Regions from separate parts of the Variovorax sp. W2I14 genome, predicted to be linked through region 1. Evidence: predicted binding sites of a transcription regulator. Region 1 holds the regulator's gene; the other holds the start of a gene.
What was found. The regulator NrdR, encoded in region 1, represses ribonucleotide reductase genes. The targets are predictions, from matches to a motif close to CACNANATNTNGTG.

Region 1 (15,205 bases):
CGACCTTCTCGACCAGCGATTCGACGCGGCTGCGGTGCTCGATGAGCGCGGCGATGGTGCCGATCTTGAGGCCGTGCTCGGCCGCGAAGATCTGCAGGTCGGGCAGGCGGGCCATGGTGCCGTCTTCGTTCATCACCTCGCAGATCACCGAGGCGGGCGAGCAGCCGGCCATGGCGGCCAGGTCGCAGCCGGCTTCGGTATGGCCGGCGCGCATCAGCACGCCGCCGTCCACCGCCTGCAGCGGGAAGATGTGGCCGGGCTGCACGAGGTCAGCGGCCACGGCATTCGGCGCCACCGCAGCCTGCACGGTGCGGGCGCGGTCGGCGGCCGAGATGCCGGTGGTGACGCCCTCGGCGGCTTCGATGGAAACAGTGAAGGCCGTCGAATGCTTGGCGCCGTTGCGCTGCACCATCGGCGGGAGCTGCAGCCGCTCGCACATTTCGCGCGAGAGCGTGAGGCAGATCAGGCCGCGTGCATGGCGGGCCATGAAGTTGATGGATTCGGGCGTGATGTGGTCGGCCGCGATGACGATGTCGCCTTCGTTCTCCCGGTCTTCCTCGTCCACAAGGATCACCATGCGGCCGGCAGCCAGCTCGGCGACGATCTCCTCGACCGATGAAATGGGGGCTGGCGCGCGCGCGGCGCTCGGGGCGGCGCCGATGGGCGTGACGGAGGCATTCATTCGGCGGTGTCCTTGGAATACGTGGAAGCCTGGGGGACCAGGACGCCCGCCTGGAGCATGCGCTCCACGTAGCGCGCCACGGTATCGATTTCTAGATTGACCTTCGAGCCGGCCTTCAAGCCGCCGAGGGAGGTGTTGTCCACCGTGTGCGGGATCAGGTTGATGCTGACCTCGGCGCCGTCTTCGATGTCCTTGACGCTGTTGACGGTGAGGCTCACGCCGTTGATGGTGATCGAGCCCTTGTAGGCAAGAAAGCGGGCGAGGGCGGGCGGTGCGACCACGCGCAGCTCCCAGCTCTCGCCGACCGGCTCGAAGAAGCTCACCGTGCCGATGCCGTCCACATGGCCCGAGACGATGTGGCCGCCGAGGCGATCGCTCGCGCGCAGGGCTTTTTCGAGGTTGATGCGGCTGCCCTCGTCGGTGAGGCCGGCGGTCTTGTCGAGGGATTCAGCGGAAATGTCGATGGTGAACAGTTGCTGCTCGGGAACGAGCGTGGTGACGGTCATGCAGGCGCCGTTCAGCGCGATGCTGTCGCCCAGCCCGACGTCGTCGAGATAGCCGTCAGGCACCGCAATGCTGAGTCTTTTGCCGTAGGAGGAGGAGGTGCCGAGGTCGTGGATGGCGGCGATGCGCCCCACGCCGGTGATGATTCCGGTGAACATTCGCACATTTTCGCAGAGAACGAAGGCCGTTCGGGCCGAACGCTAGAACCTGTCCCTTCCCGTCACCCGCGCCACGATGCGAAGGTCCGGCCCGAACATGTCCACGAACTTGAATTCCAGGGGGAGAACGCCCGCCAGTGAGGTGAGCGGACCGCCTGCATGGAGGTGGCTTGCGATGTCTAGGCCGGTGCCGATCAGCTTGGGCGCGAGGTAGACCAGCAGTTCGTCGACGCAGCCCTCCCGGATGAGCGATCCATTGAGCTTGTGTCCCGACTCGACGTGCAGCTCGTTGACGCCGCGCGCTGCCAGGTCTTTCAACATCGCCTGCAGATCGACCTTGCCGTCGGCATTGGCAAGGCAAGTAACCGTGGCGCCGCTGGCTTCCAGCGCGGCAGCCTTGGCTTCGTCCCGTGCGGCCGCGTAGATCCACACCGGGCGGCCTGCTATGAATATGTGAGCGTCTGGCGGTGTCTGGAGGCGACTGTCAACCACGACCAGATGCGGCTGGCGCGGTGTCTCGACCAGACGTACATCAAGGCGCGGGTTGTCTTCGAGCACCGTGCCAACACCGGTCAGCACAGCGCTCGCGCGGGCGCGCCAAGCGTGGCCGTCCGCACGCGCGGGCTCGGAGGTGATCCATTGGCTCACGCCGTTTTCGAGGCCCGTCTTGCCGTCCAGCGAAGCAGCCACCTTGAGCCGCACCCAGGGCGTCTTGCGCACCATGCGGCTGAAGAAGCCGATGTTGAGTTCGCGCGACTCGTCGGCGCCGGGGCCGACTTCGACCTCGACGCCTGCCGCACGCAGCCGCTCGAAGCCCTGGCCTGCGACCAGCGGATTCGGATCGGCCAGCGACGCCACAACCCGCCCGATGCCCGCCGCAATCAGCGCATCGCAGCAAGGCCCGGTGCGGCCGTGGTGGGAACAGGGCTCCAGCGTGACGTAGGCCGTCGCGCCTTCGACCGAGTGGCCTTGCGCCGCCGCATCGCGCAACGCCATCACCTCGGCATGCGGACCGCCGGCCTTCTGCGTATGCCCCTGGCCCAGCACGCGCCCCTCGGCGTCGCACAGCACGCAGCCGACGCGCGGGTTCGGATCGGTCAGCAGCAAGGCGTCGGACGCCAGGCGCAGGGCTGTCGCGATGTGCTGCGCGTCTTGTTCGTGTGAAGGCATGGGAATGAAAGAGACGGTGCGGTGCGGGACGGGGAAAAATTTAACACCGGTGCCGTTCGATCATACGAGCGGCATACCGATGCGGATGAACGGTGCGCGCCCTGCCGCAAGCGGCCCCTACGCTCGAAGTTCGATGGCGGGAATAAAGAAGCAACACAAGTTGCAGCAGATCAGGGAGGACATCGAACATGGCTTCAACGAAGCATCGGGCCGCGGGCTTTTCGCTCGTGGAGATATTGGTATCCATCGTCGTGCTGAGCCTGGGGCTGCTCGGCACGATCGGCATGCTGCTGGCGTCGGTGCGTGCGAGCAACGAGTCGGCAACCTTCACGGCAGCGCTCAATCTGGCGCGCGATCTGTCGGAGAAGGCGCGGATGAACAAGGGCATCGCCGCGCGCAACGATGCGGGCAATGCCTATCTTGTCGAAGACTGGCGAGAGGGCGGCGCTTCGGAAGCCGCGTCAACCGGCGCGGCCTGCGTGGGAGGCGGCGCGGTTTGCAGCACGGCGGACCTCGCGGCATGGGACATGAACGAGTGGCAGCGCCGTATCGCGAAGGCGCTGCCCGATGCGCGCGCCAGCGTGTGCTTCGACGAGGCGCCCTGGAACGCGGCAGCCGATGAGTACACCTGGACATGCAGCAAGACCGGCCGCACCGTGGTCGTGAAGCTCGGCTGGACGCCTCGCGCCGGCCTCGGTGCGAAGGCGGATTCATCGTCGGCGCCGCGCCTGGTGATGCAACTGGTCGCAGGGCAGGCACGTGATGGCCAAGAGGGTTCCTGAGTTCGTCGGCCGCGTGCGCGAACGCGGCGTGACGCTGGTCGAACTGCTGGTTGCGACGGCCGTTGCGCTGATCGTCGTGCTCGCGGCCACGGTCGCCTTTGTCGCCAGCCAGCGGTTGTTCACGGCCGATGCCGATGCGCAGGCGGTGGAGGAGTCGCTGAGGTTCGCGGGTTTCGTCGTCCGGAGCGTTGCGCGGCAGGCGGGCTATTCCGACCACGCGCGCGATGCCAGGGAATCCCAGGGTTCCGAAGGCGCGACGGGCAGCACGGGCACCACGGCGTCGTCAAGCGATCCCGCCGACCTCGACATCGTGGGCGCAAGCGACACCCGCGTCAGCGGCGTCGGCGACAGCCACGGCGCGCACGGCACGCGCGGCATCAACGCAAGCGATTCGCTGCGGGTCCGCTTTTTTGGCCGCAGTCGTGCCGATGGCGACGGCACCGAGCCCGACGGCACCATGATCGACTGCATGGGTTTCGCGCAGCCCGGTCCGGCGGTTGACGTACCCGTGTCCGCGGACCGCGCCTGGAGTTTTTTCTATGTCGCCGAAGCCACGGACAAGGAACCCGAGCTTTACTGCAAATACCGCAGCGCCAGAGGCGGGGCGTTCAGGGCGCAGCCCCTGGCGCGCGGCATCGAGGTGTTCAAGGTCGTCTATGGTCACGACGCAGACGGCAACGGTGTTCCCGAGCAGTGGCTGAACGCCGCGCAGCTCGAAGCCATGGCCGCCTCCGGGGACAAGGTCGCCGACGAATGGCGCAAGGTGGTTGGCCTTCGCATCGGCATGGTGGCGCGCAGTGCGCACGGCCGGGGCGAGCGCCAGGAAGCGGAAGAGGTGCTCTATCCGCTGGGCACCGATTTCTCCGAGCTGAGCTTCAGGCCCGCGGCCGATGGCCGGCTGCGGCGCGTGGCGACCTTCACGGTCATGCTGCGCAATGCGTTGAGGGCGCCGGCGTCGTGAGCCCGCGCCGTCTTTCGCCGCCGTAGCGGGGCTTCTCGCTGATCGTCGTGCTGCTGCTTCTCGTCGTGGCCACCTTGCTGGGCGTCGGCGCGGCGCAGGTCTCGTTGGTCAGCGAGCGCAGCGCCCGCAACGACCGCGATGCCGAGGTGGCATTCCAGGCCGCCGAGGCTGCTCTTGTCGATGCTGAAACCGATGTGCTCGGGCCCAACGAGAACGCACGGCAGCGCCTCTGCCTTTTCAATCGCTCCGATGCGACAGCCTTCGTCGCGGGGTGCGGTGCCGACGGCGAACAGCAGGGGCTGTGCGCGCCCGCCGAGCCGGGCGCCGATCCGGCGTGGGTGAGCGTCGATCTTTCGGCCGGGAGCGGCAAGTCGGTCGCCTACGGCACCTTCACCGGCCAGACCTATTTCAGCGGCGACGCCGCCACCGGCAGCCACGCCGGTGCGCTGCCGGCCCGCGCACCGCGCTACATCGTGGAAGCCGTTCGCAGCCGCGGCAACTGGCAGGGCAATGTGCTGCAGAGCGCGAGTGCCCAGGACGCCAGCTACATCTTTCGCGTCACGGCCGTCGGCTACGGCATGCGCGAAGAGACACAGGTCGTTCTGCAGACCACCTTGTACAAACCGCCGGCCAGCCTTGGCTGCCCTTCCTGAGAACGGGACCTTCATGCGCTTTCTTCGAATTTGCGCGATGGTGGCCTTCGCCGCCACGTGCGCCCATGCCGCGACAACGGCCAACGCAGCCGACGCGGAGCTTCCGGGCGAGCCGATGTTTTCGCTGGCTTCACGCGGCGACCCGGGGCTGGTGATCGATCTTTCGCTGAAGCGCGCGAACGCCGGCCCCGCGTACCGCGACAGCTTCGACGCAAAGAAAACCTATGGCGGTTACTGGGACGCGATGGGCTGCTACAGCTATGCGTCAGGCGACGCTTACTTCAAGCGCTCGTCCGCGGCAACGAGGCTGAGCAGCGGAGAAATCGCCTGCGCCAACCAGTGGAGCGGCAACCTGCTGAACTGGGCGGTGTCGTCTTCCCTCGACGGGGTGCGCCTCGCGTTGACGGGCGGCGACCGTGTGATCGACGAACCGGGCCGCACGGTGTTGCAGCGCGCGGTGTTGCCGGAGGACTTTCACCGCAGCGCCGACTTCCCCGACAAGGCGGTCATCGGCAACTTGAACAGGCTGACGCCGCTCGTCACGGGCGCGCGCGGCGCGGTGCTTGCAACGGACACGCTGCACTTCAGCAACTGCCTCGATCGGTTCGTCGTCGGAGCAGCCGCTACTGGTACTTGCTCGGCGCCGGGCGGCACGCCTTACATCGCGCGCGTCGAGGTGTGCGCGGCGAACGAGGCGGCGGTGCGTCCGGCGCTTTGCGCCAGATACCCGGACGGCAATTCCAAGCCCGTGGGTGCCATCCAGCGCTACGCAGGTCGGATGAAGTTCTCCGTCTTCGGCTACCTGCCGGACGACGACCCCGCCCGCTATGGCGGCGTGCTGCGCGCACCGATGAAGCACGTCGGGTCCAGGAAGATCGACACCGCTTTCGACACGGTCGACAACCCGCAAGCCGAGTGGAATGCGACAACGGGCGTGTTCAAGGCCGATACAGCGGAAGGCCCCGGAGTCGTCAACGCCATCAACCGTTTCGGGCGCAACGGCGTCCGGCAAGGCGCCTACAGCACGTTCGATCCTGCAGGCGAGCTCTACTACGAGTCGCTGCGCTACCTGCAGGGCAAGGCGCCGACGCCCCAAGCGGTCGCCGGCAGCGACAGCCCTCGAAGCCATGGTGATCCCATTGCCGTGAGCTGCCAGAGAAGCGATGTCCTGGTGATCGGCGACGCCGACACCCACTACGACCGTTCGCTGCCCGGCATGTCGAGGGGGAACTCCATCGGCGATTTCGATCGCAGCTTCAGCATCGCTGCCCATGAGCCCGACACGGCCTACTGGACAGGTCTGGTCGGCGCCTTTGAAAACAGGGAGGCGCTTGCCTATGCCCACCCTTCGGGCAAGACGGGTCTCACCACTAGCGGCAACGAGGGGCCGCGCGCGTTCAACTACAAGGACGGCATGCCGTTGACCTCGGCCGACATCGCGAGCGCGGAAACAGGCGCCGACAAGGGATCGTTCGGGATGGCAGGCCTTGCGTACTGGGCTCGCACGCAGAAGATCCGCAGCGACCACTCGGGCTTGCGCGTGCAGACCTTTGCCATCGACATGGGGCAGGGCGGTGGGAGCGCCATCGGGCAGAGGCAACGCGGCAGCGCCTTCTATCTGGCTGCGAAGTACGGCGGTTTTGCCGACAGCAACGACGACGGCAATCCGTTCCTGGCGGCGGGCGGCGGTTCCGAGTGGGCCGAAGGCCTCGACGGCGACAACCAGCCCAAGCCCGCCAACTACTTCCTGGCCGGTGAACCGGCGCAGATGACGGAGGCCATCCGCCGGATCTTCCTGCGCGCCGTGGCCCCGGCCGGCGGCGTCACGGCGGGGAGCGCCATTTCGTCGAACACGATCGCGCAGGCTGGCGCGAGCCTCTACGTGCCGCAGTTCAACGGGCGACGCTGGTCGGGCACGCTGCTGTCGTATCCCCTCCAGCCGGATGCAGCGACCGGTACGGTGCAGCGCGCCGACAAGCCGGACTGGGACGCCGGCGAGTTGCTGACCGGCAATCCGAGCGCAGTGCCGCCCGTGGCCGCGCGCGATGTCGCGAGCAGGCGCATCTTCACGCTCTCGACGGGCGACATCGGCACGCCGTTCCAGTGGGAAGCGCTCGACAGGGGGCTGCGCGGCTGGCTGAATGCGACGCCGTATGTCGTGCCCGATGTCTCCGACGGCCTGGGCGCCGAACGGCTGGCCTACCTGCGCGGGGACCGGCGGCGGGAACTGTCCGCACCGCAGGGCATTTTTCGCGTGCGCGACTCGGTCATGGGCGATGTGACCAATTCGAATCCGGTGTACGTAGGAGCGCCAAACCCCGCGATCCGGGAGGCGGGGTACGACAGCTTCCTGGCCACGCACCGTGGCAGGCGGCATACGGTGTACGTCGGCGCCAACGACGGCATGCTGCATGCCTTCGACGCCCGCACTGGCAACGAACTCTTCGCCTACGTGCCGCGCATCATGTTCGCCCGCCTGGCGGCCTACACCTCGCCGGATTATGTGCACCGCAGCTACGTCGACGGAACGCCCGTCGTCGGCGACGCCCGCATGGCCGATGGTGCGTGGAAGACCGTGCTGGTTTCCGGCAATGGCGGTGGAGCCACCGGCGTCTTCACGCTCGACGTGACCGACCCCACGGCGTTCTCGGCCGACAAGGTGCTCTGGGAGTTCAGCGGCGCCTACGACGACGACATGGGCCACGTGACCCAGGCGCCGCGCATCATGAAGTTCCGAACCGCGGCAGCCACCAGAACCCGGGCGGCGACCTATGGCTGGTTTGCCGTCGTTCCCTCGGGCTTCAACAACGCCAACCCCGGCAAGCAGGCCGCGCTGTTCCTGCTTTCGCTGGACAAGTCCGCAGGCGAAGCCTGGAAGCAAAACACCAACTACTACAAGATCGTCCTGCCGGCACCCGCGGACAAGAACCTGGTGAACACCTTGAGCACGCCGGGCGACTACGCGGGCGCGGACGACGCCACGCGCTTTCTCTACGCAGGCGACACACAGGGCAATCTGTGGAAGTTCGACTTCTCGGGCAATGCACCGTGGGGCGCCAAGGCCTTGGCGCTGAACGGCAAACCCCTGATGGTCGCCATGGCCGGCAGCGGCGCGGATGCGAAGCGGCAGCCGATCACCGTCGCGCCCGAGGTCGGCGTGGGTCCTGAGGGCGGCGCGATCGTGCTCTTCGGAACCGGAAAGTTCGTGAGCCCCGAAGACCTGGGGCATTCGAGCCGGGGCGTGCAGACGATGTACGGCGTGTACGACAACGGCATGGCCATTCCCGCCGGCCAAGCGCGCGTGCAGTTGCAGCAGCGTAAGACCGGCGCTGTCGATGGGCAGGCATTCCCGCCGGTCACCGGCGATGCCTTCGTGTATGGCGCGTTCGATGGCAAGACGAACGCCCGGCGTGGCTGGTACTTCGACCTGCCGGCGGGGCCCGAACGGGGCGAGCGGATGGTCTTCAAGCCGGTGCTGGGCGACGGCCAGTTGTTCTTCAACACGCTGATTCCCGATTCCGGCGCCTGCAGTGCAGACGGCGGTGGCCGCACCTGCGCGGTGAATGCGATGACGGGGCTCTCGCAGGGTGGCACTTGCATGCCATCGAGCGCCGGCATGCTGGGGGCGCCACATCTGGTGCAGGTGGGCACGGCCGGTGTCGGGGCCAGCGATGCATTCGGACGCCGCCCGGCAACCAAGCGCCTCGCCATCGTCAGCACGGGCGCGCGCAGCAGCCGGGGCGCAGGGCTCTCGACCGCGCAGCCCGCCGGCGACAGCAACATGGGCCAGACCGGCAGACGGCTGAACTGGCGACAGATCTCCGACTACCGGAGGGCAAAGCAGTGAAGGCCCCGACGCTTCGCGGTTTCACGCTGATCGAGATGCTGATCGTGCTGGCCATCGCCGCGATCCTGGCGGCCATTTCCTATCCGTCGTACATGGATTTCGTTCGCAAAGGCTGGCGCAGCGAGGGGCGTTCCGCGCTCATGCAGCAGATGCAGGAGCAGGAGCGCCTCTATACCCGGGTCGGGCGATACCGGCCCTACGAGGGCGAGTCGGGGGAGGGGGGCGTGGGCGGCAAGTACATCGTCAAGAGCGCCAATTGCGAAGGGCGAGGGAGCATCACTGGCTGCATCCGGCTGACGGCGACGCTGAAGGCGGGGTTCGCCGATCCCCATGTCGGCAATCTCTGGGCGGACAGCACGGGCGGCAAAGGATGCGACGGGACGCTGCCCGGCAGGTGCTGGCAATGACGCGCGACAACACGACACCGTTCAGCGGTTTCACGCTGATCGAATTGATGGCGATCGTTGCCATCGTCGCGGTGCTGGCGGCCATCGGCGTGCCGAGCTTTCGCGACCTGCTGCTCAACCAGCGCCTCGCGACGGCTGCGCAGGGCTTCAGTTCAGCGCTTGGCTTCGCGCGCATGGAGGCCATCCAGCGCGCGCAGGGCGTGGAGGTAGCGGCACTCGCGGGCGGCGATTGGTCCGAAGGCTGGGTGGTCCGAACCGGCTCCGATGCGTCGTCCTCCACGCAGAGCCAAACACAAACGCTGCGGCGCTTCGACCGACTGCCGCAGGGCGTAAGCATCGACACGACGCTCGGCGGCGGCTTTGCGCAAGGCCTGCGCTACGACGGCAACGGGTTCTCGCGCCAGACCGCCAGGGCCGGCTTCAGCGCGGGCTGCCTGACGTTCAAGGCCGAGACCGGGCGCAGGGCCTCGGTCATCGTCTCGGCGTCGGGCCGGGCGAAGGTCTGCAATCCGGATGTGAGCGGCGATTGCGGCTCGGGGGCGTGCGCCAGGGGAGAAAGCGGCGCCTGAAGAAAACTGCCCTGGGAATCAGATGTCCCGCAGCAACTGCCGGAATTCGTCGACGTCCTCGAAGCTGCGGTACACCGAGGCAAAGCGCACATAGGCGACCTTGTCCAGGCGCTTGAGTTCGCGCATCACCAGTTCGCCGACTTTCGTCGAATCGATTTCGCGCAGGCCGCTGGCCAAAAGCTTCTGCTCGATCCGCAAGAGAGCGGTGTCGATCTGCTCGATGCTCACCGGGCGCTTGCGCAGCGCCAGCATCATCGAGGCACGTACCTTGGAGGAGTCGAAGTCGGCGCGGCTGCCGTCCTTCTTCACGACCACCGGGAAGTTGACGTCGGGGCGCTCGTAGGTGGTGAAGCGCTTGTCGCAGGCGCTGCACTGGCGGCGCCTGCGGACGAAGTCGGCGTCTTCCGAAACGCGGGTCTCCACGACCTGCGTTTCAAGATGACCGCAAAAAGGGCATTTCATGCGGTCGGGCCGTGCAGATCAGCGATAGACGGGGAAGCGGCTCGTCAGCGCGTGCACCTTGGCGCGCACCGCGTCGATGTTTGCCGCGTCGCGCGGGTTCTCGAGAACGTCGGCGACCAGGTTCGCGGTGATGCGGGCCTCTTCGTCCTTGAAGCCGCGGGTGGTCATGGCCGGGGTGCCGATGCGCACGCCGCTGGTGACCATCGGCTTTTCGGGGTCGTTGGGGATCGCGTTCTTGTTGATCGTCATGTGGGCGCTGCCCAGCACGGCTTCGGCTTCCTTGCCGGTGATGCCCTTCGAACGCAGGTCGACCAGCATCACGTGGCTCTCGGTGCGGCCGCTCACGATGCGCAGGCCCCGCTCGGTGAGGGTGTCAGCCACGATCTTGGCGTTCTTGACCACCTGTTGCTGGTAAGCCTTGAACTCGGGCGTCATCGCTTCCTTGAACGCGACGGCCTTGGCGGCGATCACGTGCATCAGCGGACCGCCTTGCAGGCCCGGGAAGATCGCGCTGTTGATCGCCTTCTCGTGCTGCGACTTCATCAGGATGATGCCGCCGCGCGGGCCGCGCAGGCTCTTGTGCGTGGTGGAGGTCACGATGTCGGCGTGCGGCACCGGGTTGGGGTACACGCCCGCGGCCACGAGGCCGGCGTAATGGGCGATGTCGACCATGAAGATCGCGCCCACGTCCTTCGCCACCTTGGCGAAGCGCTCGAAGTCGATGTGCAGCGAGTAGGCCGAGGCGCCGGCGATGATCAGCTTGGGCATGTGCTCGTGCGCCTTGCGTTCCATCGCGTCGTAGTCGATGGCTTCGTTGGCGTCCAGGCCGTAGCTCACCACGTTGAACCACTTGCCGCTCATGTTGAGTGGCATGCCGTGGGTCAGGTGGCCGCCTTCGGCCAGGCTCATGCCCATGATGGTGTCGCCAGGCTTGAGGAAGGCGAGCATCACGGCTTCGTTGGCCGAGGCGCCGCAATGCGGCTGCACGTTGGCGGCGTCGGCACCGAAGATCTGCTTGACCCGGTCGATGGCCAGTTGCTCGGCCACGTCGACGTGCTCGCAGCCGCCGTAGTAGCGCTTGCCCGGGTAGCCTTCGGCGTACTTGTTAGTGAGCTGCGAGCCCTGGGCCTGCATGACGGCCGGCGAGGCGTAGTTCTCGCTGGCGATCAGCTCGATGTGATGTTCCTGGCGCGCGTTTTCGGCTTGAATGGCGGCCCAGATCTCGGGATCGGTCTGTTCGACCAGGATATTGCGTTGGTACATGGCAGTCCTTTGAAGACGAGGTCCTTGTTCTTCAACCAAACAAGGGCTGCCCAGGCGAACGGCTGAACGCCTGTTGTGGTCAGGCGGCACGCTTCCCAGTGGTATTCCACGTCAGCGCGTGGCACCTTGTTCAGGTGCTGCGCCTATCGCCAGTCGCGTACGGGGCCGAGTGTAGCTCACACCCGGCCAGGCCAGCTTCAGGAAACGGCGGAAAGCAGGGCGACCTTTGCGGGTTCCGAGCCTTCTTCAGCCTTGATCGGTGCCGGTGCCGGCGTCACGATGGGAATCGGCTGGGCACGCACGGTCGTGCGGGGCGGCTGCACCGACGGTGCGCGGCCGTTGGCGACCTGCAGCAGGCGCTCGTGCTCGGCCATCACCTTGCTGGCGTAGCCGCCGTCGTCTTCCAGGTTGGCCGCGCCCACGTAGTAGCGCAGGCCCCCTTCGAGCGAGCCGGCGCGGGAGATGCATTCCTGCAGCACCTTCACGCCGACGCGCATGTTCGTCACCGGGTCGAAGGCGGTGAGCGTGCCGCCCGCGCTTTCGTACTTGTCGCCGTGCACGCGCGTCATGACCTGCATCAGGCCCTGGGCGCCGACGTGGCTCTGGGCGAACGGGTTGAAGCTGGATTCCACGGCCATGATGGCCAGGATCAGCGTCGGGTCGAGCTTGGTGCGCTTGCCGATGTTGTAGGCCTCGGCCACGAGCACGCTCAACGGTTCGGCCGCCACGCTGTATTTCTTGCTCAGCCAGTACGCCACGGCGGCCTGCTGCTTGGGCAGGTCGCCGGGGCTCGCGGCCGTGGTGCGCTCGATCGCGGTCGGCTCCAGGTCGGTGACTTCAGGCGCGGGCTTGCGCGACTGCAGCCAGCCCATGAGCTGTTCCTCGCCGGTCTGGCGCAGATCGGGCCGTGCCACGAGGGCGAGGGCCGCGAACACGATGGCCAAACCGACCAACGCGAACCCGTTGTGGGTGATTTCAAAAAAGCCGTCTGCCACATCGGACACAAAGGTCCTCAGCCCGCGGGCTGTGGCATCAAACGCCTTGTTCATCGCTCTTCCTTTCTGTGCGGCACCTGCTCGCAGCGCCTGGAGAGGCGATGGATGAAGGCAGCGGCGCTTGGATTGGTACGAATCAGGCTCCGCGCATGGAGGGGTGTGGGTAAGGAGCGCGGTGACCTGATCAAGCCGGGGGAGTTCTCGGCAGCGGATTCAGGGTGGCCCCTCTGCGTCTGGCAGTCGGAGCAGGGCGGATTCTAGCGTGGCTAAATACTCGGTCAAGCATAAGGATTTTGTTTCTTATGCTAATAGATGTTTAAAAAGTGACCCCTCCCAGAGGCGTTCTGCTTAAGGGAAATCCCTTGGAAGATTGGATTTGCAATGCGAGGGTGCGCCACCTAATCTGAACGGGCCTGGGTTTTCAGGCGTTTTTCCGAAGTCAGGCAGCCCGAGGTGCAAGTCAAGGGCTCGAACGACGGAGGATCCACGGTGGCAATCTCTTGCTGCCAGCACGGCAGGAACCATTGACTTCCAGTCGTGCGAATCGATGGCTTGGGTGTTAGGCCCGCCATCAAGCCCGGCAGCGAGACATTCCGTCGCGCTGCCGGGCTTTCTTGTTTCTGCATCGACGCTTGTTTGCGGCACACTCCCGCGATGGATTTAGCTTCGCTCAAACAAAACAAATGGGTGCGACGTGGGATCGTCGCCTTGCTGGTTCTGTTGGCCCTCTGGGTCATCGCATGGTTGGCGGTGCCGCCGATCGCCAAGAGCCAGCTTCAAAAGATCGCGAGCGAAAAGCTGGGCCGGCAGGTCACCGTGGGCAAGATCGATTTCAAGCCCTGGACTCTCGAACTCGCGCTGCATGACCTGCGCATCGCCACCGCCGACGGCAAGCAGCCGCAATTGGCCATCAAGCGCATCTACGCCGACGCCGAACTGCAATCGCTCTTTCGCCTGGCGCCCGTGATCGATGCGGTCTCGGTCGAGTCGCCCGCCATCCTGCTCACGCACCAGGCCGACGGCAAGTACGACATCGACGACATCCTCGCCAAGCTGGCCTCGGGTCCCCCGCCCGACCCCAAGGCCGAGCCGGCACGTTTTGCGATCTACAACATCTCGATCAAGGACGGCGCGGTCGACTTCGACGACCAGACAGTCAAGCGCAAGCACGAGCTGCGCAACTTCGTGCTCGACGTGCCTTTCCTGAGCAACCTGGCTTCGCAGCGCGAGGTCAAGACCGAGCCCAAGCTGGCCTTCGTGCTCAACGGCAGCAACTTCGATTCGGCCGCCTTCACCACGCCCTTCTCGGCCAGCCGCAAGACCGACGCCCACGTGCAGTTCAAGGGGCTCGACCTCGTGCCTTACCTCGGCTACATCCCCGGCGGCCTGCCGGTGAAGCTGCAGGCCGGCAGTCTCGATGCCGACCTGAAGATCGACTTCCAGCAGGCCACGACCACCGGCCTCAAGATCTACGGCACGGTCGAGGCGCACGGCGCCAAGCTGAGCGATGCCAGGGGCCGCGACCTGCTGGGCTTCGATTCGCTCAAGCTCGCGCTGGCCGATGTTCGCCCGCTTGAATCGGTGTTCCATTTGAGCGAAGTGGCGCTGGCCAATCCGCAGCTCGTGGTGGCGCGCGATGCCTCGGGCCAACTCAACCTGATGGCCACCGATCCGGCCACCGGCGCTGCGGAAAAAGTGGCACCACTCCCCGCCGCCCCAGCCAGCGCACCGGCCGGCAAGACGGCCGAAAAGCCCAAGCTGAAGGTGCAGGTCGACAAGGTGGCGCTGAGCGGCGGGCGCATCGGCTGGCGCGACGAGACCGTCAAGCCCGCGGCCGCCGTCGACCTGACGGACCTGGGGCTCGACGTCACCGCCATCACCTGGCCGATGGAGAAGCCGGCCCAGTTCAACGGCGGCACCGCCATTGCAGGCGCCTCGCTCAAGTTCAAGGGCAGCGCCACCGACAAGGTGGCGGACGTGCAGACCGAGGTCGACGCGCTGCCGCTCTCGCTGGCTGCACCGTATCTGGCGCAGAGCCTGGAGCCCACGCTCGACGGCAAGCTCAGCGGCCAGATCGACATCGCCTGGAACCAGCCCAACCTCAAGTTCAAGGCGCGCCGGCTGGCAGCCGACGGGCTTGCGCTGACCCAGACCAAGACCGCGCTGGCGAGCGTCGGCCGTTTCGAGCTGGTCGATGCCGAGGTCGACATGACGCAGCACACGCTGAACATCGCCTCGTTCACCGCCACCAACCCCAAGGTACGCGTCGAGCGCGACAGCGAAAAGCGCTGGATGTTCGAGCGCTGGCTGCGCACCCCGGCCGGCAGCGGCGGCGCGGCCGAAGCCAAGGTGGCGGCGCCCAAGCCGGCCGGCGCCGGATCGGCCAAGGCCGACGCCAACACCAAGCCCTGGGCGCTGACCATCGCCACGATGGCAGTCGACAACGGCAGCCTCTCCTATTCAGACAAGGCCGGCGCGTTGCCGGTGACGGTCGAGGTCACGGCCTTCAAGCTGAACGCACAGAAGATCGCGCCCGAGACCAACACCGTGTCGCCGCTGCAGGTCTCGGGCCGCATCGGCTCCGGCCGCTCCGAGCCGGGCAAGTTCGACTACAAGGGCAACGTCGTGCTCAAACCGCTGGCCGCCGAGGGCCGGCTCGAGGTGATCTCGTTCCCCGCGCACGCCTTCAAGGCCTACTACGCGGACGCACTCAACGTCGACATCCGCCGCGCTTTCGCGAGCTACCGCGGCA
Region 2 (15,205 bases), 5.6 Mb from region 1:
CTCGATGGCCCCGGCGATCTGCGCGCGGTCGCCCATCGGCGCCAGGGCGGCAGCGGCATCCCAGTCGAGTCCGGCCGTGTGGCAGAACGAAAGATCGGCTGACTCCAGGCTCCACGGCAGCTGCGCGGCCATCACGCCCAGCTTCATCGTGTTGCTGCGCGGTTCGAAGGCCGCGAGGATTCGCTCACTTTGCTTGCCCGCGTCGCCGAGCTTCTTGCGCAGGCCGTCGAGCGTGGTGCGGATGGCGGTCGGGTGATGGGCAAAGTCGTCGTAGACGGTGATCGAGCCCACCGTGCCGCGCAACTCCATGCGCCGGCGCACGTTGCGAAAGCTGCCGAGCGCGCGAGCTGCATCGGCCGGCGCAACGCCGACGTGGTCGGCGGCCGCGATGGCGGCCAGCGCATTCATCTGGTTGTGCAGGCCCGAGAGCTCCCACTCGACCCGGCCGACTTTTTCCCCTTGCTGGAGCACGTCGAAGGCGTCGTGCGAGCCGCTCGCCTGCCACTCGCCACCGGCACCGAATCGCGCAAGTCCGCTCCAGCATCCCTGGGCCAGCACGCGCTGCAGGCTCTCCTCGGTGGCATTCACCACCAGCCGCCCGTTGCCGGGCACCGTGCGCACGAGGTGATGGAACTGGCGCTCGATGGCTGCGAGGTCGTCGAAGACGTCCGCGTGGTCGAACTCGAGGTTGTTGAGCACGGCGGTGCGGGGCCGGTAGTGCACGAACTTGCTGCGCTTGTCGAAGAAGGCGGTGTCGTACTCGTCGGCCTCGATGACGAAGGCGGCACCGTCGCCCAGCCGGGCCGACACGCCGAAGTCCAGCGGCACGCCGCCGACCAGGAAGCCTGGCGCCTTGCCGCCTTGCTCGAGCACCCAGGCCAGCATCGACGTGGTGGTCGTCTTGCCGTGCGTGCCGGCCACCGCCAGCACGTGGCGCCCGAGCAGCACGTGCTCGGCCAGCCATTGCGGGCCGCTCGTGTAGGGCTTACCGGCATCGAGGATGGCTTCCATCAGCGGGAACTTGGGGCTGCCATCGGGCAGGCGCGCCCTCGACACCACGTTGCCGACCACGAACATGTCGGGTGCGAGCGAGAGTTGATCGGCGCCGAAACCCTCGATCAGGTCGATGCCCAGGGCGCGCAGCTGGTCGCTCATCGGCGGGTACACGCCGGCGTCGCAGCCCGTGACCCGGTGGCCCGCTTCGCGCGCCAAGGCGGCCAGTCCGCCCATGAACGTGCCGCAGATACCCAGAATATGAATGTGCATCGGGCGATTCTAGGGAGGCGGAATCGGGGCCCTGCTTCGCAAGCCCGGCCTTCGCCCCGAGCTTCATGTTGATTTCGTGTGCGTGACGCTTACTGCGGGCAAAATGCCCTGATGGACACGTCAAAGCGTGAAATCGCCGCCACCGCAGCCCGCCTTGTCGTCGAGGAAGGGCTGGAATACGGCCCTGCCAAACGCCGGGCCGTGCGCGACCTGGGCTTGTCGGCACGTACTTCGCTGCCGAACAATGACGAAGTCGAGGCCGAGGTGCGCGACTACATCGCGCTCTTCTGTGCCGACACCCAGCCGCAGGAGTTGCACGCGCTGCGCCTGCTGGCGCTGGAGTGGATGGAGCGAATGGCAGCCTTTCGCCCGCACGTGGGTGGCGCTGTCTGGCATGGCACGGCGACGCGGCTCTCGGACATCTATATCCAGTTGTTCTGTGATGATTCCAAGTCGGCCGAGATCGCCCTCATCGACCATCATGTGGATTACGAACCGCGCATGGTCACCGGCTTTCATGGCGAGCAGGTCGAAGCCTTGAGCGTGCACGCGCCGAGCCGTGCGCTCGGTGAGGAAATCGGCGTGCACCTGCTGGTCTACGACCTGGACGACCTGCGCGGCGCCTTGAAGCCCGATGCCCAGGGCCGCACGCCGCGCGGCGATCTGCCCGCCTTGCGCCGATTGATTGAAAGAGAAAAGGACAAGTGAATGACTTCTTCGCCGACACGACGCGGCATGCTCTATGGCGGCGTGGCGGCGGTGGCCGCCGCTGCCGGGGTGGGTGGCGCCTGGTGGCGGGAACGCAGCGCCGGCAGCAATGCGGCGGGTGGCGAGCAGCTGGACGCGACCTTCTGGGCCCAGAAATTCGAACGGCCTGAGGGCGGTGAACTCGTTCTATCGAGCCTGCGCGGCAAGCCGCTGCTGCTCAACTTCTGGGCCACCTGGTGCCCGCCTTGTGTAGAAGAAATGCCGATGATCGACACTTTCTTCCGCGAACATGGCGCCAAAGGATGGCAAGTGGTCGGATTAGCCATCGATCAACCAAGCGCGGTACGCAAGTTCCTGCAGCGCACGCCGGTCACCTATCCCACTGGCCTCGCAGGGCTGCAAGGCACGGAGCTGGTCAAGAACCTGGGCAATACCGGCGGCGGATTGCCCTTCACGCTGGTCCTGAGCGGTAACGGCTCTGTTGCAGCTCGTAAAATGGGCAAGCTCGAAACCGCCGATCTGGACACATGGCGGCGTGAACTTGTTCATGGTTAGAATCGGCCGCCCAAGCTGGCGTTAGCCACCAAACGCTGAAAATCGCCGATTTTCAGCCCAGTTATATCCGAATGACCGGCAAAGCCGGCACTGGAGTCCCATGGATCTGCGCAAACTCAAGACACTGATTGATCTGGTGTCCGAATCGAATATTTCCGAACTGGAAATCACCGAAACCGAAGGCAAGGTTCGCATCGTCAAGGGCGGCGGCGCCGCTCCGGTGCAGTATGTGCAAACCTTGGCAGCGCCCCCTGCCGCCGCTCCGGTGGCAGGTGTGCCCGCCGCCCCGGCCGCTGCAAGTGCCCCCGCGGTCGAAGCCGCTCCGGCCGGCCACGCGGTCAAGTCGCCCATGGTGGGCACGTTCTACCGTTCGTCCAGCCCCGGCGCCGCCGCTTTCGTCGAAGTCGGCAGCAAGGTGAACGAGGGCGACACGATCTGCATCATCGAAGCGATGAAGATCCTCAACGAAATCGAAGCGGACAAGTCCGGCACGATCACCCAGATCCTCGGCGAAAACGGGCAGGCGGTCGAATACGGCCAGCCGCTGTTCATCATCGAGTGACCATGTTCAAGAAGATCCTGGTTGCAAACCGGGGGGAGATTGCCCTCCGGATTCAGCGCGCCTGCAGCGAGATGGGCATCAAGGCCGTGATGGTCTATTCCGAAGCCGATCGCGACGCCAAGTACGTCAAGCTGGCGCAGGAGGCCGTGTGCATCGGCCCGGCTCCATCGGCGCTGAGCTATCTCAACATGCCGGCGATCATTTCGGCGGCGGAAGTGACCGACGCCGAAGCCATCCACCCCGGCTACGGTTTCCTGAGCGAGAACGCCAACTTCGCCGAGCGCGTGGAGCAGAGCGGCTTCCAGTTCATCGGCCCGACGCCCGACAACATCCGCACGATGGGCGACAAGGTGTCGGCCAAGCAGGCCATGATCAAGGCCGGCGTGCCTTGCGTGCCAGGCTCCGAGGGCGAGCTCTCGGACGACGCCGCCACCAACAAGCGCATTGCCCGTGCGATCGGCTATCCGGTCATCATCAAGGCGGCGGGCGGCGGCGGTGGCCGCGGCATGCGCGTGGTGCACACCGAGGCGGCGCTGGTCAACGCGATCCAGATGACCAAGGCGGAGGCCGGCGCGGCCTTCAGCAATCCGGCCGTATACATGGAGAAGTTTCTCCAGAACCCGCGCCACATCGAGATCCAGATACTCGCCGACAAGCACAAGAATGCCGTCTACCTGGGCGAGCGCGACTGCTCCATGCAGCGCCGCCATCAGAAGGTGATCGAGGAATCGCCGGCCCCCGGCATTCCGCGCAAGCTGATCGAGAAGATCGGCGAGCGTTGCGCCGCGGCCTGCAAGAAGATCGGCTATCGCGGCGCCGGCACCTTCGAGTTCCTTTACGAGAACGGCGAGTTCTACTTCATCGAGATGAACACGCGCGTGCAGGTGGAGCATCCGGTGACGGAGTTCACCACCGGCATCGACATCGTGAAGACGCAGATCATGGTGGCCGCCGGCGAGAAGCTGCCGTTCACCCAGCGCCAGATCGAGATGCGCGGCCATGCCATCGAGGTGCGCATCAACGCCGAAGACGCGTGGAAGTTCACGCCGTCGCCGGGCCGCATCACCATGTGGCACCCGCCGGGCGGCCCTGGTGTGCGCGTCGATTCGCACGCCTACACCAACTACTTCGTGCCCCCGAACTACGACTCGATGATCGGCAAGATCATCGTGTACGGCGACACGCGCGAGCAGGCCATGGCGCGCATGCGCACGGCGCTGAACGAGACCGTGATCGAAGGCATCCAGACCAACATCCCGCTGCACCGCGAGTTGATGGTCGACGCCAAGTTCATGAGCGGCGGCACGAACATCCACTACCTGGAAGAGTGGCTGGCAGCGCACAAGCGCTGACCCACGGGACCACGCCATGTTCGAACTTCGCCTGATGGCACCGGAAGACCGGGTCGAAATGCTCAGCGACGCGCTCGATGCACTCGATGCGCTGAGCGTGTCCGTCGAGGACGCCGATGCGCAGACCGATGCCGAGCAGGCGCTGTTCGGCGAACCCGGCATGCCGCCGCCCAAGGAGGGCTGGCAACGCTCGCGCGTGATCGCGTTGTTCCCCGACGAGGCGCTTGCGAACGAGGCCGCATCGCTGCTCGCGCTGCAGGACTTCTTCGAGGGCTGCTCGGTGCTCGGCGTGGCGAATGTGCCCGAGCAGGACTGGGTGCGGCTCACGCAATCGCAGTTCGCGCCGGTCGAGATCACGCCCGAGTTCTGGATCGTGCCGACCTGGCACGAGCCGCCCGCACAGGCGAAGCAGGTGATCCGCTTGGACCCGGGTCTGGCCTTCGGCACCGGCACGCATCCCACCACGCGCATGTGCCTGCGCTGGATCGCGAAACAGGGCGAGGGCGCCTTCGGCAAGCAGCGCGTGCTCGACTACGGCTGCGGCTCCGGCATCCTGGCGATCGGCGCGGCGAAGTTCGGCGCGCGCGACATCGATGCCGTCGACATCGACGAAGCCGCGGTCTCCTCGAGCCGGCTCAATGCCGAAGCCAACGGCGTCAGCCTGAACGTCGGCCTGCCGGACGCGGCCAAGGGCACCTACGACACGGTGCTCGCCAACATCCTTGCGACGCCGCTCAAGCTGCTCGCGCCGCTGCTGCGCAGCCATGTGGCCCCGGGCGGATCGCTGGTGATGGCCGGCATCCTCGAGCGTCAGGCCGACGAGTTGAAAGAGGCCTACGCGCCGTATGCGGCCCTCGAGGTCAGCGACAGCGAGGACGGCTGGATCCTCATGACGGCACGCTGCTGAGCAGCGGGGCCGGGTTTTCGCACTGCCGCGCACCGTTCGCGTGGCGGGGGCCCAACCCTACAATCGCCCGGTCATGAGCCTCGTCACGCGTTGCCCCGCCTGCACCACCACCTTCAAGGTGGTGCGCGACCAGCTTCGCATCTCGGATGGTTGGGTGCGCTGCGGCCGCTGCAGCCATGTGTTCGATGCGACGCTCGATCTGCACGAATCATCTGATGGAGTGCCGGCCGGAGCGCCCCCTGCACCGTCCCCGGCAGCCGCTTATTCGCCGTCGCTGGTCGAGCCTTCCTCCGAGCATCGGGCCGATGCGCCGCGGACTTCATCGCAGCCTCCTTCCCAGGCTTCCGAAGATGCGGATTTCTTCGACGACGAACCCGAAGAGCATGCCCGCGCCGAGGTGGCGCATCCACCATCCGCACCGGAAGCCTTCGAGCCCGTGGAAGTGGCGGTCGCGCCGCAGCCCGAACCGCCTCCGCCGCCACCACCTGCATCGCCCGCGCAGTCTCCGGCGCTGTCGCTGCCCGCGCACGGCATCATCGCGGACGAGCCGTGGTCCGACCTGGATGTCAGCGAACCCACGTGGCGGCCGCCGGCGAGCTCGCTGCCGCCGTTTCCGAACATCGACCTGAATCTCGCGCCTCCGCCGCCATCGCCTCCCCCGCCGGTGCCCCCGCTGCCCGTTCCTCGCGCCAAGACGCATGGACTGGTCGAGCCCGCCATCGACGACGGCGCCAAAGAGACAGAAGAAAAAGAAGAGGACCAGGTCCAGATGCAGAAGGCGCTGCGGCGTGCGCGCATCAAGTCGGCCAAGATTGAGAGCGCTCACAAGTCGCGCGAAGCCAGGGCTGCGGCCAAGGCCGCTTCGTCGTCGCCGTCGTCGGTGGTGCGGGAGGCGAGCGAGCCGGAGAGTCCCGCCTCGCTGCCGCCGATGTTCGCCGAGCGCGAAGAGGACCACCATTTTTCCGACGACGAAGAGCACGACGTCCATGCGCCCGGTTTCTGGCAGCGTACGGGCGTGCGGCGACTGTTGGTCGTTCTGGCGGTGCTTGCCGTCTTGCTGCTCATCGTGCAGATCGTTCGCCACGAGCGCGACGGCATCGTCGCGCGGCAGCCGGGCCTGCGCCCCGCGCTGGCGGCGCTGTGCCAGTACACCGGCTGCGAGCTCTCGGCCCTGCGCCAGATCGGAGACATCATGATCGAGGGCGCCGCCTTCGCTCGAGAGAAGAGCGGCGGCAACGACTACCGGCTGAGCTTCACCTTGCGCAACGCGGCCACCGTGCCACTCGCGATGCCGGCTGTCGAGCTGTCGCTGCTCGACACGCAGGAGCGTGCGGTCGTGCGGCGCGTGCTGATGCCCGCGGACTACGGCGCGCCCTCGGTGCTCGCGGCGCGCGCCGACCGCGCGGCCTCGTTGCCGCTCACGCTGTCACCGAACGAAGCGGCCGCGCTGCCTCCCATCGCGGGCTACCGCGTGGAAGCGTTCTATCCCTAGCTGGACGACGCCTGCGCGCAAGCAAACGTCCTCCTTCTTTCATCCATCTTCATTCAACGAAAACGGTCCACCCATGGCAGCAGTGATTTGCGGTTCCCTCGCGTTCGACACCATCATGACTTTCGAGGGACGGTTCGCCGATCAGATCCTTCCGGACCAGCTGCATATCCTGAACGTGTCGTTCCTGGTGCCGGGCCTGCGGCGCGACTTCGGCGGCTGCGCCGGCAACATCGCCTACAGCCTCAACGCGCTGGGCGGCACGGCGCTGCCGATGGCCACGCTCGGCAGCGACGGCGCCGACTACCTGGAGCGCATGCGTTCGCTGGGCATCGACACCGAGTTCGTGCGTCAGCTCGACGACACCTTCACCGCGCAGGCGATGATCATGAACGACGTCGACAACAACCAGATCACCGCGTTCCATCCCGGTGCGATGCAGCAGGCGCACATCACCAAGGTGGCTGCGCGCGAGGACATCAAGGTCGGCATCATCGCGCCCGACGGCCGCGAGGCGATGCTGCAACACGCCGAGCAATTCGCAGCCGCCGGCATTCCGTTCGTGTTCGATCCGGGTCAGGGCCTGCCGATGTTCGACGGCGATGCGCTCAAGCACTTCGTCGATCTCGCGAGCTGGGTCGTGGTCAACGACTACGAAGGCAAGATGCTGTCGCAGCGCACCGGCTGGAGCCTGGCCGAGATATCCAAGCGCGTGCGCGGCCTGGTGGTTACGCTCGCGGCCGAGGGCTGTGAAGTCTGGATCGATGGCGAGCGCGAACATGTGCCGGGCGTGACGCCTACTGCCGTGATCGAGCCCACGGGTTGCGGCGATGCATGGCGCGGCGCACTGCTGTTCGGTCTGGAAAAGGAATGGCCGCTCGCGCAATGCGCGGCGCTGGGCAACCGCATCGGCGCACTCAAGATCGCGCAGCGCGGACCGCAGAACTACCAGGTCGACCGCAAGGCACTGGGCCTGTAAGAAGCCGCTTTTTCGAGCGCCCATAAAAAAACCCGACACCGTGAGGTGCCGGGTTTTTTGCCGTCAAGGGCGCTGAGAAAACTCAGGGCTTGCTGGCCGTAGGAAACGGCCAGGCTGCCTGGGGGTTCAGCGTCGTTTGCGCAGCAGGGGCAGGCGCTACAGCAGCCTTGGCGGGTGCCTTGGCAGCCTTCTTTGCAGCAGGCTTCTTGGCAGCAGCGGCAGGCTTGGCAGCGGGCTTTTTCGCGGCTTTCTTGGCCGCAGCCTTTTTCGCAGGAGCCTTCTTGGCAGCGGCCTTCTTTGCAGGGGCCTTCTTGGCGGCTGCCTTCTTGGCAGGAGCCTTCTTCGCTGCAGCCTTCTTCGCAGGCGCCTTCTTGGCAGCGGCCTTCTTCGCCGGAGCCTTCTTCGCAGCAGCCTTCTTGGCCGGTGCTGCCTTCTTCGCCGCTACCTTCTTGGCAGGAGCCTTCTTGGCGGCGACCTTCTTGGCAGCAACCTTCTTGGCCGGAGCCTTCTTCGCTGCTACCTTCTTTGCCGGAGCCTTCTTAGCGGCCGCGACCTTCTTTGCCGGAGCCTTCTTTGCAGCGGCTTTTTTAGCCGGCGCTTTCTTTGCAGTTGCCATTTCTATTTCTCCTTGATCAAGTTGAAAAAATCAACCTATTGAAGCACTTCACGCACGTTGGGAGCGCGAAGCGATTCATGGCGTTGGAATCTGAGCCCCAGCACCATGAACACCTGAGCCCTCGTCCATGCCGCGCTCTTCGGCGCGATCGGTGGCAAGGGCAATTCTTGAATTCATTAATTCTTATCGGAAAGATTCAATCCCAGGAGAGCGCACCACCCGACTGGTACTCGATCACGCGGGTTTCGAAAAAGTTGCGCTCTTTCTTCAGGTCAATCATTTCGCTCATCCAGGGGAACGGATTTTCTTCGTTCGGGAAGAGCGTTTCGAGGCCGATCTGCTGCGCACGCCGGTTGGCGATGTACCGCAGGTAGCCCTTGAACATGGAGGCGTTCATGCCGAGCACGCCGCGCGGCATGGTGTCTTCGGCGTATTTGTATTCGAGCTCGACGGCCCTCATGAAGAGGTCCTTGATCTCGGCCTTGAACTCTGGAGTCCAGAGGCCGGGGTTTTCGAGCTTGAGTTGGTTGATCAGGTCGATGCCGAAATTGCAGTGCATCGACTCGTCGCGCAGGATGTACTGGTACTGCTCGGCGGCACCGGTCATCTTGTTCTGGCGGCCGAGCGCAAGGATCTGCGTGAAGCCGACGTAGAAGAAGAGACCTTCCATCAGGCAGGCGAACACGATGAGCGACTTGAGCAGCGTCTGGTCGGTCTCGTGCGTGCCGGTCTTGAAGTGCGGATCGCTGATGGCGTCGATGAACGGGAGCAGGAACTGGTCCTTCTCGCGGATCGACTGCACTTCGTTGTAGGCGTTGAAGATCTCGCTCTCGTCCAGGCCGAGCGACTCGACGATGTACTGGTACGCGTGCGTGTGGATCGCTTCTTCAAAAGCCTGGCGCAGCAGGAACTGGCGGCATTCGGGGGCCGTGATGTGGCGGTAGGTGCCCAGCACGATGTTGTTGGCGGCCAGCGAATCGGCGGTCACGAAGAAGCCGAGGTTGCGCTTGACGATGCGGCGCTCGTCTTCGGTCAGGCCGTTCGGGTCTTTCCAGAGCGCGATGTCGCGCGTCATGTTCACTTCCTGCGGCATCCAGTGGTTGGCGCAGGTGGCGAGGTATTTTTCCCAAGCCCACTTGTACTTGAACGGCACCAGCTGGTTGACGTCGGTCTGGCCGTTGATGATGCGCTTGTCGGAAGCCTTGACGCGCTGGGTGGTTGGGGTGGCGGCAGGCGTTGCTGCTGCGGTGACAACCGGACGGACTGCGGCGCCGTCATCGAGCGTGCGCAGCGCGGGTTGTGCAATCGACGAAGTCGGAGCGTCCACCGAACGGCCTGCGGGCGAGCCGCTGGTCGATGCGTTGTGGTGCTGCAATCCTTGTTGCATATCCTTTGGTAAGGAGGGCTTGACTTCTTCGTCCCAGGTCAACATAGAAAAATCCAATGCTCAAATTATCGGAGCAACGATGTGAGTTGCAAAGTGCTCGTTCACATCGCGCGCCATTTATGTGGTTGTTATGTTGCTCGCATGCATCGCGCGATGTCAGTCAATGGCTTCATTGCTTGAACGTCGCGCGACTTTTCGCATGCACCTCACTGACTCACTGTCGCGAGCATCGGCGTGTCACTGGCACGCTTCACAGGTCGGATCGTCCACACCGCAGAACGCGATGTCGGTGGCAGGCATCGCGCTCATCTGTGCCTTCGCTGCGGCAGCGGCGGCTTCGAGTGCGCTCATGCCCGAGGGTGCGTCGTTGCCCGACGACACCGCGTTGAGACGGCCCGATTGCACCGTCGACTTTTCTGCGTGCGTCGCGCTCTGCGTGCGGAGGTAATAGGTCGTCTTCAGGCCGCGCAGCCATGCGAGCTTGTAGGTGTCGTCGAGCTTCTTGCCCGATGCGCCGGCCATGTAGATGTTGAGCGACTGTGCCTGATCGATCCACTTCTGGCGACGCGAGGCGGCTTCGACGAGCCACGTGGTTTCCACTTCGAACGCGGTGGCGTAGAGCGCCTTCACGTCTTGCGGCACGCGGTCGATGGGACGCAGCGAACCATCGAAGTGCTTCAGGTCCATCACCATCACGTCGTCCCACAGGCCCAGGCGCTTCAGGTCGCGCACCAGGTAGTGGTTGATCACGGTGAATTCGCCCGACAGGTTCGACTTGACCGACAGGTTGCCGAAGCAAGGTTCGATCGAAGCGTCCACGCCGATGATGTTGGAGATCGTCGCGGTCGGTGCGATGGCCACGCAGTTCGAATTGCGCATGCCGTCGGCCTTGATCTTGGCGCGCAGCGCGTCCCAGTCGAGCGTGGCCGAGCGGTCCACTTCGACGTAGCCGCCGCGTGCCTGCTCGAGCAGGTCGAGCGTGTCGATCGGCAGGATGCCCTTGTCCCACAGCGAGCCCTTGTAGCTCGAGTACTTGCCGCGTTCCTTGGCCAGTTCGGTCGATGCCCAGTAGGCGTGGTAGCAGATGGCTTCCATCGACTCGTCGGCGAACTGCACGGCTTCCTGCGAGGCGTAGGGAATGCGCAGTTCGTACAGCGCGTCCTGGAAGCCCATCAGGCCCAGGCCCACCGGGCGGTGGCGCAGGTTCGAGTCGCGCGCCTTCTTCACGGCGTAGTAGTTGATGTCGATCACGTTGTCGAGCATGCGCATCGCGGTCGAGATCGTGCGCTTCAACTTTTCCTGGTCGACCTTGCCGTCCTTCAGATGCTGCAGCAGGTTCACCGAACCCAGGTTGCAGACGGCGGTTTCGGTGTCGCTGGTGTTCAGCGTGATCTCGGTGCAGAGGTTCGACGAGTGCACGACGCCGGCGTGCTGCTGCGGCGAGCGCACATTGCAGGCATCCTTGAACGTGATCCAGGGATGGCCGGTCTCGAACAGCATCGTGAGCATCTTGCGCCACAGGTCCGAAGCCTGGATGGTGCGCGCGGGCTTGATCTCGCCGCGGGCGGCCTTCTCTTCGTAGGCGACGTAGGCCTTTTCGAAGTCGGCGCCGAACAGGTCGTGCAAGTCAGGCACGTTGGAGGGCGAGAACAGCGTCCAGGTGCCCTTTTCCATCACGCGGCGCATGAAGAGGTCGGGGATCCAGTTGGCCGTGTTCATGTCGTGCGTGCGGCGGCGGTCGTCGCCGGTGTTCTTGCGCAGTTCCAGGAACTCCTCGATGTCCAGGTGCCAGGTTTCCAGGTACGTGCAGACAGCGCCCTTGCGCTTGCCGCCCTGGTTCACCGCCACGGCCGTGTCGTTCACCACCTTGAGGAACGGCACCACGCCCTGCGATTCGCCGTTGGTGCCCTTGATGTGCGAGCCGAGCGCACGCACGCGGGTCCAGTCGTTGCCCAGGCCGCCCGCGAACTTCGAGAGCAGCGCGTTTTCCTTGATCGACTCGTAGATGCCGTCCAGGTCGTCCGGCACGGTGGTCAGGTAGCAGCTGGAGAGTTGCGAGCGCAGCGTGCCGGCGTTGAAGAGGGTGGGCGTGCTCGACATGAAGTCGAACGACGACAGCACTTCGTAGAACTCGATGGCGCGCGCTTCACGGTCGATTTCGCCAAGCGACAGGCCCATGGCCACGCGCATGAAGAAAGCCTGGGGCAGTTCGATGCGGGTCTTGCGCACGTGCAGGAAGTAGCGGTCGTACAGCGTCTGCAGGCCGAGGTAGTCGAACTGGTTGTCGCGCTCGGCCTTGAGGGCCGCGCCCAGGCGGGGCAGGTCGTACTGCAGCAGCTTCTCGTCGAGCAGGTCGTTCTCCACGCCCTTCTTGATGAACTGCGGGAAGTAGTCGGCGTAGGCCGTGGCACGGTCGACCGGCATCACTTCGCGGCCGATGATCTCCTTGAAGATCGTGTGCAGCAGGAGGCGCGCGGTGGCGAAGGTGTAGTCGGGATCTTTCTCGATCAGGGTGCGGGCCGCCAGGATCGAGGCCTTGTAGACCTCGTCGAGCGGCACGCCGTCGTAGAGGTTGCGCATCGTCTCGGCGACGATCGGCGCGGCGGTGATGCTGTCGCCCAGGTTCTCGCAGGCCGATTCGATCAGGCCCTTGAGCTGGTTCAGGTCGAGCGCGACGCGTTCGCCGTTGTCCAGCACATGCAGCGTCGGCGTGGCCGGCGCTTCCTGCTCGACCTGCTTGGAACGCTCCTGCGTGCGGCGTTCGCGGTACAGCACGTAGGCACGGGCGATCTCGTGGTGGCCGCCGCGCATCAGGCCGAGCTCGACCTGGTCCTGCACGTCCTCGATGTGGAAGGTGCCGCCGCCCGGACGCGAACGCACCATGGCGCGGATCACGCCTTGCGTGAGCACGTCGACCGTTTCGCGCACGCTGGCCGAAGCCGCGCCCTGGGTGCCGTGCACGGCCAGGAAGGCCTTCATCATCGCGATGGCGATCTTGTTCGGCTCGAAGGGAACGACCGCGCCGTTGCGGCGAATGATCTGGTAGTGCGCCAGGTTCTGGCCGGTGGGGGAGCCGGCTGTGTCCCGCTGTTGTTGGACAGGCGTGGAGGGAACGGCACGCGGGGTCGATGGGGTGTTCAGGGCAGTTTGCATTCGCTTCCTCTCGGTTGGCAATTCTTGTTGGGTGGCGACGCCTTGGCTGGGCGCCGCGCCGGCGTTGTTGACCGGACGGAGGACACTATATCTAGGGTGTCAGGGGTCTACAAGCCACTACAGGTAGTGTTTTGTGAGTGATTCACCTATGGCGGGTATCTCTCAAGATGTATGCCGTGGCCGGCAATGCCGCGTGAATACTGGACTATGGTTGCGCAACCCGCATGGGGCGTGGCTTGCAAGCCGATTTGGGCCTGCAGGGCGCATGGTTGCTGCACTGCGCATCTGCGTTTCTGAAATCGATGCGGCCCGAGGGCAGGGCATCGCAGGGCGTCACGCGATTGAAAAAATTAGCGCTTCAACACAGGTGGGGGAAACATCTGTGATTTCCAGCCCAGTTGCGCGTGCAGCAAATGCCAATCGAAGCCCGCGCCGGGGTCCTGTTTTCGGCCCGGTGCGATGTGCTCGTGACCGGCGATGTGCGCGATGGCGTAGTGCTGCGCGATCGCGGGGCAGAGGCTCGCGAGCGTCTCGTATTGCGCGGCTTCGAAGGTCTGGCCCTCGAGCCCTTCGAGCTCGATGCCGATGGAGTCGTCGTTGCAGTTGCTGCGGCCGCGCCACGACGAGACGCCCGCATGCCAGGCGCGGTCGTCGCAGCTCACGAACTGCCAGAGCTCGCCGTTGCGGCGCACATAGAAATGCGAGGACACCTCGATGCCGCGGATCGACTGGAAATAAGGATGCGCGTCCCAGTCGAGGCGATTGGTGAAGAGCCGCTGCACCGCGTCGCCGCCGTATTCGCCGGGCGGCAGGCTGATCGAATGCAGCACGATCAGATCGGTCTGTGCGCCGACAGGTCGGGGGCCGAAGTTCGGCGAGGGCAGGGCTTTCGCGAAGCGGTACCAGCCGGCCCGCCAGAGCCCGTCGTCGGCGGGCGGCGTGTTGTGCGAAGAGGCTGCTTCAGTCGTCGGCATGGCTGCTGCTGGCGCCATCGTCGCCGTTGGGCGTGGTGATGCCCAGCCGCGCGATGCGGTAGCGGATCTGGCGCAGGCTCATGCCCAGGCGTGCGGCGGCCGCGGTGCGGTTGAAACCGCTCTCGTGCAGCGCGCGCACGAGGATCTCGCGCTCCTGCTGGTCGAGATAGGCCTGCAGGTCGGAGGGCAGCGGCGGCGGGGTCGGCTTGAACTCCGCCACCGGTGCCGGCGCAATCACGGCCGGTGGCGGCACATCGTTGCCCGGCGCAAGTTGCGCGGGCGTCATCGAGGCCACGTCGGCGGCGGCCATCGTCGTGGCGACATTGCCGCCCATCAGGTCCAGGTGCAGTTCGTCGCCGTCGTTCAGCGCGACCGCGCGGTGCAGCAGGTTCTCGAGCTCCCGCACATTGCCGTCGAGCGGATGCAGCGCGAGGCGGCGCAGCAGTTCGGCCGACAGGTGCGGCACCGGCAAGCCGCCGTCCTGCGCGATGCGCGCGAGCAGCGCGGCGCAGAGCGCGGGGAGATCTTCGCGGCGGTCGCGGAGCGCAGGCACTGCGATCTCGATCACGTTGAGGCGGTAGAAAAGGTCTTGCCGGAAGCGGCCGGCCTGCACCTCGGCGTGCAGGTCTTTGTGGGTGGCGCTCACGATGCGCACGTCGACCGCTTCTTCCTGCGTCGAGCCGATCGAACGCACGCTGCGCTCCTGGATCGCGCGCAAGAGCTTCGACTGCATCGCCAGCGGCAGGTCGCCGATTTCGTCGAGGAACAGCGTGCCGCTGCGCGCGGCCTGGAAGTAGCCGTCGCGGTCCTGCGAGGAGCCGGTGTACGAGCCTTTTTTCGCGCCGAAGAATTCGGCTTCGAGCAGGTTCTCGGGAATCGCGCCGCAATTGACCGCGACGAACGGGCCGTCGCTGCGCTGGCTGCAGGCGTGCACCGCACGCGCCACCAGTTCCTTGCCGGTGCCCGACTCGCCGCGCACCAGCACCGGCGCCATGCCGCGCGCCACCTTGGCGATGCGCGACTTGACGAGACGCATCGGGTCCGATTCGCCCACCAGACGATCGAGGGCCGCGATGCCGCTGCTGCCGGTGACCGATGCGGCCTCGGCGCGTTCGCTGCTGGTGCTTGCGGCAACGGCCTTCTCCGGCTTGACCTGCACGACCGGGGCCCGCGTGGCCTGCACCGCCGAAGCGACCACGGCACGGAACTGCTTCAGGTCGACCGGCTTCGTGAGGTAGTCGAACGCACCCGCCTTGA

Region 2: the regulator NrdR is predicted to act here: its motif matches at 13,058-13,071, upstream of QF040_RS30220 (ribonucleoside-diphosphate reductase subunit alpha).

Annotation. Positions count from the first base shown of each region.
Region 1 is NZ_JBNDJX010000001.1:846,836-862,040, forward strand. It holds gene ribBA (bifunctional 3,4-dihydroxy-2-butanone-4-phosphate synthase/GTP cyclohydrolase II) at 1-682, opposite strand, end outside; gene QF040_RS03990 (riboflavin synthase) at 679-1,344, opposite strand; gene ribD (bifunctional diaminohydroxyphosphoribosylaminopyrimidine deaminase/5-amino-6-(5-phosphoribosylamino)uracil reductase RibD) at 1,387-2,514, opposite strand; gene pilV (type IV pilus modification protein PilV) at 2,703-3,296, shown strand; gene QF040_RS04005 (PilW family protein) at 3,277-4,257, shown strand; gene QF040_RS04010 (pilus assembly PilX family protein) at 4,296-4,910, shown strand; gene QF040_RS04015 (pilus assembly protein) at 4,924-8,757, shown strand; gene QF040_RS04020 (type IV pilin protein) at 8,754-9,164, shown strand; gene QF040_RS04025 (GspH/FimT family pseudopilin) at 9,161-9,733, shown strand; gene nrdR (transcriptional regulator NrdR) at 9,752-10,195, opposite strand; gene glyA (serine hydroxymethyltransferase) at 10,214-11,458, opposite strand; ZMP/ZTP riboswitch at 11,500-11,625, opposite strand; gene QF040_RS04040 (lytic transglycosylase domain-containing protein) at 11,656-12,507, opposite strand; gene QF040_RS04045 (DUF748 domain-containing protein) at 13,108-15,205, shown strand, end outside.
Region 2 is NZ_JBNDJX010000001.1:6,461,478-6,476,682, forward strand. It holds gene mpl (UDP-N-acetylmuramate:L-alanyl-gamma-D-glutamyl-meso-diaminopimelate ligase) at 1-1,266, opposite strand, end outside; gene QF040_RS30175 (hypothetical protein) at 1,378-1,974, shown strand; gene QF040_RS30180 (TlpA family protein disulfide reductase) at 1,975-2,529, shown strand; gene accB (acetyl-CoA carboxylase biotin carboxyl carrier protein) at 2,630-3,091, shown strand; gene accC (acetyl-CoA carboxylase biotin carboxylase subunit) at 3,094-4,443, shown strand; gene prmA (50S ribosomal protein L11 methyltransferase) at 4,460-5,350, shown strand; gene QF040_RS30200 (zinc-ribbon and DUF3426 domain-containing protein) at 5,424-6,842, shown strand; gene QF040_RS30205 (carbohydrate kinase family protein) at 6,916-7,818, shown strand; gene QF040_RS30210 (histone H1-like DNA-binding protein) at 7,901-8,434, opposite strand; gene QF040_RS30215 (ribonucleotide-diphosphate reductase subunit beta) at 8,631-9,866, opposite strand; gene QF040_RS30220 (ribonucleoside-diphosphate reductase subunit alpha) at 10,059-12,974, opposite strand; gene ampD (1,6-anhydro-N-acetylmuramyl-L-alanine amidase AmpD) at 13,325-13,948, opposite strand; gene QF040_RS30230 (sigma-54-dependent transcriptional regulator) at 13,935-15,205, opposite strand, start outside.